2 linked regions of the Caldalkalibacillus thermarum genome follow. The main gene of each other region encodes a partner of the protein of the gene in region 2 in a complex. Links are inferred from orthologs where the notes say so. Each region holds a gene or a part of one and is shown on either strand. Other genes may lie near its edges.

What was found. The genes of interacting proteins can lie anywhere in the genome.
Region 1: the proteins of uvrA (region 2) and mfd are in contact, whole or in part, in a crystal structure (PDB 4DFC), measured with the Escherichia coli proteins. The link is inferred for Caldalkalibacillus thermarum from one-to-one orthologs.

The regions. Positions count from the first base shown.
Region 1 is NZ_BMKZ01000038.1:20,541-26,092, forward strand. What follows is about bases 4-4,114. They hold mfd (transcription-repair coupling factor), read left to right. Parts: upstream 4-335; coding sequence 336-3,914; downstream 3,915-4,114. Other genes in these bases: IEW48_RS13270 (anti-sigma-F factor Fin family protein), read left to right, coding at 59-286; IEW48_RS13280 (peptidylprolyl isomerase), read left to right, coding at 3,865-4,114. Also shown: more of IEW48_RS13280, read left to right, coding at 4,115-4,854; spoVT (stage V sporulation protein T), read left to right, coding at 5,088-5,552. UniProt on the Escherichia coli protein: Couples transcription and DNA repair by recognizing RNA polymerase (RNAP) stalled at DNA lesions. Mediates ATP-dependent release of RNAP and its truncated transcript from the DNA, and recruitment of nucleotide excision repair machinery to the damaged site.
Region 2 is NZ_BMKZ01000023.1:2,052-5,628, reverse strand. What follows is about bases 143-3,577. They hold uvrA (excinuclease ABC subunit UvrA), read right to left. Parts: upstream 3,205-3,577; coding sequence 343-3,204; downstream 143-342. Other genes in these bases: uvrB (excinuclease ABC subunit UvrB), read right to left, coding at 3,210-3,577. UniProt on the Escherichia coli protein: The UvrABC repair system catalyzes the recognition and processing of DNA lesions. UvrA is an ATPase and a DNA-binding protein. A damage recognition complex composed of 2 UvrA and 2 UvrB subunits scans DNA for abnormalities.

The sequences.
Region 1 (5,552 bases), on a different replicon or contig from region 2:
ATGTTTGACCCGCATGGGAGGCATACTAGAATAAACACTGTTTTTTAGGAGGAAGACGATGGCCATCCATTATGTATGCCGCCATTGCGGGCTGAAACTGGGTGAAATTAATGCTCCTGTTACTGAGGAACAGCTCGGTTTTCATACTTTGAATCCTGAAGAGAAGCAGGATATCTTGCTTTACCAGGAAAATGGTGATATAGTAGCGCAAGTAACATGTGAACATTGCCAGGAGGCCATTGAGCGGAACCCAGAATGGCTTCTGCTGAATAAAATACACCATTGAACGGACTTGGTGATTGATCTGTTTTTTAAGGAACGGAGAGGAGGCAAACATGAAAGAGCTGATCCACATTTTTAGCCAGGGAACCGATTTTCAACATGTGTTGAAGGCCATTCAAAATGGCATGAAAGAACAGCTGGTGACCGGGTTAAATGGCTCGTCACGGACGCTGTTTATGAGCGCCCTGTTCCAGGAAAATCGTGAAGCCCAGCTGGTTGTGACCCACAATCTGCACCAAGCTCAAAAAATTTACGAAGATTTAATAGAATGGCTGGATGAAGAGTCAGTTTATCTGTACCCGGTCAATGAGCTGATCGCCTCGGAAATTGCCACGGCCAGTCCCGAATTTAAACGGCAGCGGATTGAAGTGTTGAATAAGCTGGCCTTGAAGGAGAAGATCATCGTCATTGTCCCTTTGGCCGGTCTGAAGCGTTTGCTTCCGCCGCCCTCGGTGTGGAAGAAAGCGCAAATCTCTATCACCTGGGGAGACGAGATCAACTTAGAAGAGTTGCAAGCCAAACTATTGACCATGGGTTATAAGAGAGTGGAAATGGTAGAAGCGGAGGGGGAATACAGCATCCGCGGGGGGATCATTGACGTGTACCCTCCTGCTTCCTCGCCCGTCCGTATTGAACTGTTTGATACGGAAGTAGACTCTATCCGCACCTTTGATATAGAAACCCAGCGTTCCCAAGAAAACGTGCAACGTATTACGCTGGGGCCCAGCGTGGAGTGGATTTTGTTTGAGGAGCACTATGAATTGGGGGCCAAAAAAGTCGAAGAAGCGTTGCACAAACAGCTGGCGAAGGTCAGGGACGAGGAAGTAAAAGCTAAACTTAAAGAACACATTGGCTGGGAAATTGAGCAATTACGTCAAAAACAATCATTCCAGGGAATCTACAAATATATCTCTTGCTTCTATGGCCAGCGCACAACCTTGGTGGATTATTTTGAGCCAGGGTCTGTTGTCATTGTGGATGAACCGACGCGCTTGCTGGAAGCTGAGACCAATTTTCAGCGGGAAGAGGCGGAATGGAAAACTTTAATGATGCAGACAGGGGAATTTTTGCCTGAACTCTCTATCTCTCTTCCATTCTCTGAATGGAAAGAAAAGGTTAAAAAACCATTGGTTTACTTATCCCTCTTTTTACGGCAAATTCCCCAGACCAGCCCGCAAAATATTGTTCATTTTACCTCTAAGCCGATGCAGCACTTCCACAGCCAGTTCCCTGTCCTGCAAACGGAGATCAACCGCTGGCAAAAAAACAGGGATAGAATTGTGTTTTTGGCCGGGGACAGCGAACGGGTTGAGCGCATGTTGCGCATTTTGGATGACTTTCAGATCGAGGCCAGGAAGTTAAAAGGGGATGCGGCCCTGGTGGAGGGGATTCCCCAGGTGGTAGTGGGGCGGATTCAGTCCGGTTTTGAACTGCCCACCCACCGGCTGGTGGTGGTAACCGAAAATGAACTGTTTGCCCAGCAGAAAAAGAGAAAACCGCGTACCCAGACCCAAGTGTCTAACGTGGAGCGGATCAAAAGTTACACAGACCTGAACGAAGGGGATTATGTCGTTCATGTCAACCATGGCATTGGCCGTTATGTGGGCTTGAAGACATTGGAGATCAATGGCGCCCACAAAGATTATTTGCATATCCAGTATGCCGGGGATGACAAACTGTACGTCCCTGTGGAAAACATTGACCAGGTCCAAAAATACTTGGGCAGTGAAGATAAAGCCCCCAAGTTGTACAGACTGGGGGGAAATGAATGGAAGCGTGTCAAAAGCCGTGTCCGTTCGTCCGTACAGGATATTGCCGAACATTTACTCAAGCTGTACGCTAAACGGGAAGCAACGCCCGGTTATGCCTTCAGCCCGGACACGGAGATCCACCGGGAATTTGATGCGTTGTTCCCGTACGAGGAAACACCTGACCAGAAGCGGGCGATTGAAGAGATTAAGCGGGACATGGAAAAGCCCCGCCCGATGGATCGCCTGTTGTGCGGTGATGTGGGTTACGGCAAAACGGAAGTGGCCATCCGCGCCGCTTTTAAAGCGGTGATGGACTCCAAGCAGGTGGCTGTCCTGGTGCCGACCACCATTTTGGCCCAGCAGCATTACGAAACCTTTAAAGAGCGGTTTCGCGATTTTCCGGTGGAGATTGATGTGCTAAGCCGCTTCCGCACCCGCAAAGAGCAAAATGAAACGGTGAAAAGAATTAAGAATGGTGTGGTGGACATTATTATCGGCACTCACCGCCTGCTGTCTAAAGATGTTCAATTTAAGGACCTGGGCTTGCTCATTGTCGATGAAGAGCAGCGCTTTGGGGTCGCCCATAAGGAAAAAATTAAACAATTAAAAGCAAATGTGGATGTGTTGACGCTGACTGCAACGCCTATTCCCCGCACACTGCATATGTCCATGCTGGGTGTCCGTGACTTGTCCGTGATTGAAACGCCGCCTGAGAACCGCTTTCCTGTGCAAACGTATGTGGTGGAGTATCAGGGGGCATTGGTGCGCGAGGCCATTGAGCGGGAATTGGCCCGGGGCGGACAGGTGTATTTTGTATATAACCAGGTGCAAGGGATTGAACGGAAAGCAGAAGAGATACGCGCCCTTGTCCCCGATGCCAGGGTCGCGGTGGCTCACGGCCAAATGAAGGAAACCGAGCTGGAGGCCATCATGCTGGATTTCCTGGACGGGGAGTATGATGTTTTGGTCAGCACCACCATTATCGAGACCGGGGTTGACATTCCCAATGTCAATACCCTGATCGTCTATGATGCAGACAAGATGGGCTTGTCCCAACTGTACCAGCTGCGTGGGCGCGTCGGCCGCTCCAACCGTACCGCTTACGCTTACTTTACCTACCAGCGGGGAAAAGTGTTGTCTGAAGTGGCTGAAAAACGCCTGGAAGCGATTAAGGAGTTTACTGAGCTTGGTTCTGGTTTTAAAATTGCCATGCGCGATTTGGCGATCCGCGGCGCCGGCAACTTGCTGGGAGCGGAGCAGCATGGTTTTATCAATTCCGTAGGTTTTGACCTTTATTCCCAAATGTTGAAAGAGGCCATTGAAGAACTGAAAGGAGAGCGTCCCCAGGAAGAGCCCGTTGAATTGGAGATGGACGTGCACATTGATGCCTATATTCCCGAAGATTATGTACAAGACAGCAAACAGAAAATCGAAATGTATAAAAAGGTGGCAGCTGTGTCCACGTTGGAAGATGTGCGCGAGGTGGAAGAGGAATTTATGGACCGCTTTGGCGCTCCGCCTCCCCCTGTAGGGCGCTTAATCAAGCTGTCTAAACTGAAAGCCTATGCCAAGCGGTATAAGCTTGATACGATTGTGCTCAAAGACCAGGTTTTAAGATTGCTGTTCCACCCTTCCCAAAATGATAAAATAGATGGCGGCCAACTGTTTAAGCTGGCCAGCCAATACGGACGCAGAGTGGGTCTTGTTTCCGATGTCAAGATCGGCGTCACGGTTAAAGTGAACGGGATGAGTGAGGATGAATGGCTGGATTTGACACTGGATCTGTTTGATAAAATGGCGGAAGCCAATGTGGTTAAAGGAGAGGAATCCAATGCACAGCACAACTCATTTGAACCGAGGGAAGAGAAGCAGGCGTTATAAACCCTTCCGTCTGCGGTTAGGCTTGGTGTGTCTTTTGTTGCTGTTAACGGTGACGGCCTGTGGAGGGCAGCAGGAGGAAGCGGAAAATGGCTCGCCAGGAGATGAAAATGAAGGATTAACGATCGAATTTCCAGAGGTGGACCGGGAAGGTTTGACGGAAACCCAGGTGGTGGCCAAATATGAAGATGGGGAGATTCGCGGAGATGAACTGGCCCGTTATCTGGCCATTCAAGCGTTTATGCAGCCTCGCGCGCCTGTCAATGACCCGCAGGTTCGCGAAAGATTTCTACAGTTCTTGATTGCCGAGCGGCTGATTTTAGAGGAAATGGCGGGAGCCGATCTAGATTGGGCGGAAGCGGAAGCCGAACAGCTGTGGCATGAGGTCCAGGCCGTTTATGATGAGGAAACATTAGAGCGTGCTTATGAGACGTTAGACATTAGTGAAGAAGATGTCAAACAGTATTTGCACAATTATGCGGTGATGAAGCAATATTTCCGGGAGCAGCTCACGGAAGAAGAGCGGACCAAAGCCACTGTGCGCCATATTTTGATCTCAACCATGCATGATCTGTCCGAAGAGGAAGCCAGACAAAAGGCGTATGACCTTTATGAACAACTTGAGCAAGGGGCTGACTTTGCTGAACTGGCCCGGGAGCACTCCCAAGACCCGGGCAGCAAAGAGGACGGTGGTTTGTATGAAGATGTGCCTGTGGCCATGTGGGTGCCTGAGTTTAAGCAAGCGGCGCTGGAGCAGGAGATCGGGGAGATCGGTGCACCGGTGCAAACGGATTACGGCTTTCACATCATTAAAGTGGAAAAGCGTTATGTAGCTGAGTTGGATGAGCTGGAACCGGATGAGATCAGCCAATTGACGGGCCAAAAATTCTTCCAATATTTAGAAGAGGAACTTCCTCAGCACATTAAGCACATTAACCTGTAAGACGGACAAACCAGGGACCGTGTGATCCCTGAGCTCCCAGTGGTGACCGCATCCTGTGTGAACAGGCTGCAGGAGGCAGCTTGTCATCAATCCGCCCTCCATATCTTTGTTTTTAAGTGTTGTTGGATGCATATGTTTTGCTTGTCAACAAATAATATGGACAAGGTTTAATTCCAGTCATTTGGTACGAAGTTAATTAATACAACATCATGGAAAGTGAGGACATCAGGATTATGAAAGCTACTGGGATTGTTCGTCGCATTGATGATTTGGGAAGAGTTGTCATACCAAAAGAAATCCGCCGCACCTTGCGTATTCGGGAAGGCGATCCGCTGGAGATTTTTGTGGACCGCGATGGGGAAGTGATCTTAAAGAAATATTCTCCCATCGGAGAATTAGGTGATTTTGCCCAAGAATATGCCGATTCATTATACGAAAACTTGGGCCATGTCACCTTGATTTCTGACCGGGATTCCATTATTGCTGTTTCCGGTGCATCTAAAAAAACGTATATGGAAAAAGCTGTTGGCGATGTGGTGGAAACCAGTATGAACGAGCGTAAAATCATCGTTGAAAATAACCATGGGACCTATGAGATTTGTAAAGATATGCAGGAAGAATATGCAGCGTATTGTATTGCGCCGATCATAGCCGGCGGCGATCCGATCGGCTCCGTCATTCTGATCAGCAAACAGGAA
Region 2 (3,577 bases):
CCATCGTTTAAAGCGCTTTGCAGCAAACTTAAAAGCCAGATCCTGGATATGGACCTGGCTTTCATGCGGCCGGATTGGCACAGGCAGCCAACACTGCCAACGTACTGTACCCGTTGTTTACTTCCCCACGCTGGTATTACCCAGATCAGGTCCAAAGGGTTAAGGAACTTCATCGCGTTCCTTTCTCAGCCTGGCTCACAGGCACCCCCAGTAATACTATTAGATTTTACACAAGTTAATATATCATAAAAAGTGTGGCAATTCAACCTGTTAAATATCCGTGTGATACCTAATCAGGCATCACACGGATAAACGGTGACAGCGGTTTATGGAACTTTATAGTCATACCTTGACGGTTTCTTGCTGTTTCATGCGCCGACGGTCCCGTTCCAAAATGGGCCCCAGATACTGGCCGGTATAAGAACGCTTGACCTGGCAGATTTCTTCCGGGGTGCCTGTGGCGACAATCTCACCGCCTCCGTCCCCTCCCTCAGGTCCAAGGTCAATTATATAATCGGCCACTTTGATCACATCCAGATGGTGCTCGATGACCAGCACCGTGTCCCCATTGTCCACCAGCCGCTTCAGCACTTCCAACAGGCGGCGGATGTCCTCGATGTGCAAACCTGTGGTCGGCTCATCCAGAATGTACAGGGTGCGCCCGGTGCTGCGGCGGTGCAGTTCGGAAGCCAGCTTCACCCGCTGGGCTTCCCCTCCGGACAACGTGGTGGCCGGCTGGCCCAGGCGCATATAGCCCAAGCCGACATCTTGCAAGGTTTGCAGCTTGCGCTTGATGCGGGGGATGTTCTGGAAAAAGTCAAGGGCTTCTTCCACGGTCATGTTCAGCACATCGGCAATCGTTTTCCCCTTATAGGTGACCTCCAGGGTTTCCCGGTTATAGCGTTTGCCCTTGCACACTTCACAAGGCACATACACATCGGGTAAAAAGTGCATCTCAATCTTAATGATCCCGTCTCCCCGGCATGCTTCACAGCGCCCACCTTTGACATTGAAGCTGAAACGGCCCTTTTTGTAGCCTCTCATCTTTGCTTCCGTGGTCTGGGCAAATACTTCCCGGATATCATCAAACACGCCTGTGTAGGTGGCCGGATTGGACCGGGGGGTCCGCCCAATGGGTGACTGGTCAATATTGACCACTTTATCCAGATGTTCCGTGCCTTTGATCTCCTCATGTTCTCCGGGTTTGACTTTGGAGCGGTAGTATTGCCGCATGAGCGCCTTGAGCAAAATTTCATTCACCAGTGTGCTTTTGCCTGATCCAGAAACCCCGGTGACACACGTGAACACGCCCAAGGGGATTTTGACGTTTACATTTTTCAGGTTGTTTTCCCGGGCCCCGATAATCTCCAGCCATTTGCCATTGGGCTGGCGCCGCTGGGCTGGGAGGGGAATAAATTTTTTCCCGCTGAGATATTGTCCGGTAAGGGAGTTGGGATTATTCATCACCTCTTCCGGCGTGCCCTGGGCCACCACCCGTCCCCCATGGGCACCAGCACCCGGACCAATATCGATTAAATGATCGGCCGCCAGCATAGTATCCTCATCGTGCTCCACGACCAGCAAAGTATTGCCCAAATCACGCATCTGTTCCAAGGTGCGGATCAAGCGGTCATTGTCCCGCTGGTGCAAACCGATGGAAGGTTCATCCAGCACATAGAGGACCCCCGTCAGCTTCGATCCAATCTGGGTGGCCAGGCGGATACGCTGAGCCTCTCCTCCGCTTAAGGTGCCGGCCGAGCGGTTCAGGGTTAAATAATCAAGGCCCACATCAATCAGGAATCCCAGCCGCTCCTCAATCTCGCGCAAAATGAGCTGGGCAATCTTTTGTTCTTTCTCCGTCAAGGTCAAAGATGCAAAAAACTGCTTGGCTTCTGCCACGGAGAGGCGTGTCACATAATCAATGTTTTTGCCATTGATGGTGACGGCCAACGCCTCGGGCCGCAGGCGGGCTCCCTGGCACTTGGGACAAGCCTTGTGGCTCATGTAGGCTTCAAGCTGTTCGCGGACATAGTCTGACCCTGTCTCCTTGTAACGGCGCTCCACATGAGGAATGACACCTTCAAAGGGGACATGTTGTTCCCGGATCTGGCCCAATTCATTCTCATAGCGGAAGTAGAAACGTTCTCCTTTGCTGCCGTACAGCAGCAAGTCTTGTTGACCTTGGGGCAGCTCCCCAAAGGGGGTATCACGGTCAATGCCAAAATGGTCACAGACGCAGGCTAACAGCTGTTCGTAATAGGGGGAACTTGAGCCTTCCCAAGGGGCAAGCGCCCCTTCGTTAATGGACAGGTTGGGATCAGGAATGACCAGGTCCGGATCTACTTCCAGGCGGCTGCCCAGGCCGTCACAGTAGGGGCAAGCCCCATAAGGACTGTTAAATGAAAACAGCCGCGGCGCCAATTCCTCGATGCTGAAGCCGCATTCGGGACAAGCCAGGTTAGAGCTGAACAGCAACTCTTCCTGACCGATCACATCAACCAGCACCTTGCCATCGGCAATGTCCAGCGCCGTTTCAATGGAGTCGGCCAAACGGGAGGTGATGCCATCCTTGAGGATAATGCGGTCCACGACAACTTCAATGGTATGCTTTTTGTTTTTCTCCAGTTTGATCTCTTCGGCCAGATCACGCACCTCGCCGTCAATTCTGACCCGCACAAAGCCTTGCTTGGCAATCTGTTCCAGCAACTTGGCATGTTCACCCTTGCGCCCGCGAACCACCGGAGCCAATATTTGCAGCTTGGTCCGCTCGGGATACTCCAGGATGCGGTCCACCATCTGCTCCACCGTCTGGGAAGTAATTTCAATCCCGTGGGTGGGACAGTGGGGGCGCCCGATGCGGGCAAACAGCAGGCGGAGATAATCATAAATTTCTGTCACTGTTCCTACTGTGGAACGGGGGTTCTTGCTGGTCGTTTTCTGATCAATGGAAATGGCCGGGGACAAACCTTCAATGGCATCCACATCCGGCTTATCCATTTGTCCCAAAAATTGGCGGGCATAGGCGGAGAGGGATTCCACATAACGCCGCTGCCCCTCCGCATAAATCGTATCAAAGGCCAAGGACGATTTGCCCGATCCGGACAATCCGGTCAACACCACAAACTGGTTGCGGGGAATCGTCACATCAATATTTTTCAAGTTGTGCACCCGGGCTCCTTTGACAGAGATGAATCGGTTGCTCATGCTCATCATCCTTCCAGTTCCGCTTTCAATTCCAAGATGAGATCGCGCAACTCCGCTGCCCGTTCAAAATTTAACTCCTTGGCAGCTGCTTTCATTTCTTTTTCCAGCTTCTTGATCAAATCTTCCTTCTCTTTGCGCGACAGTTTGTCTACATCGGGTGTGGCACGGTACGCTTCTTTATCTTCGATCACCTTGGTGGCTTCGATCACATCGTAGACCGGTTTGACAATGGTTTTGGGGGTGATGCCGTGCTTTTCATTATAAGCTTGCTGGATTTGGCGGCGCCGCTTGGTCTCTTCTATCGCCGCCCGCATCGACTCGGTCACGTGATCAGCATACATAATGACATGACCATTGGCATTGCGGGCAGCAC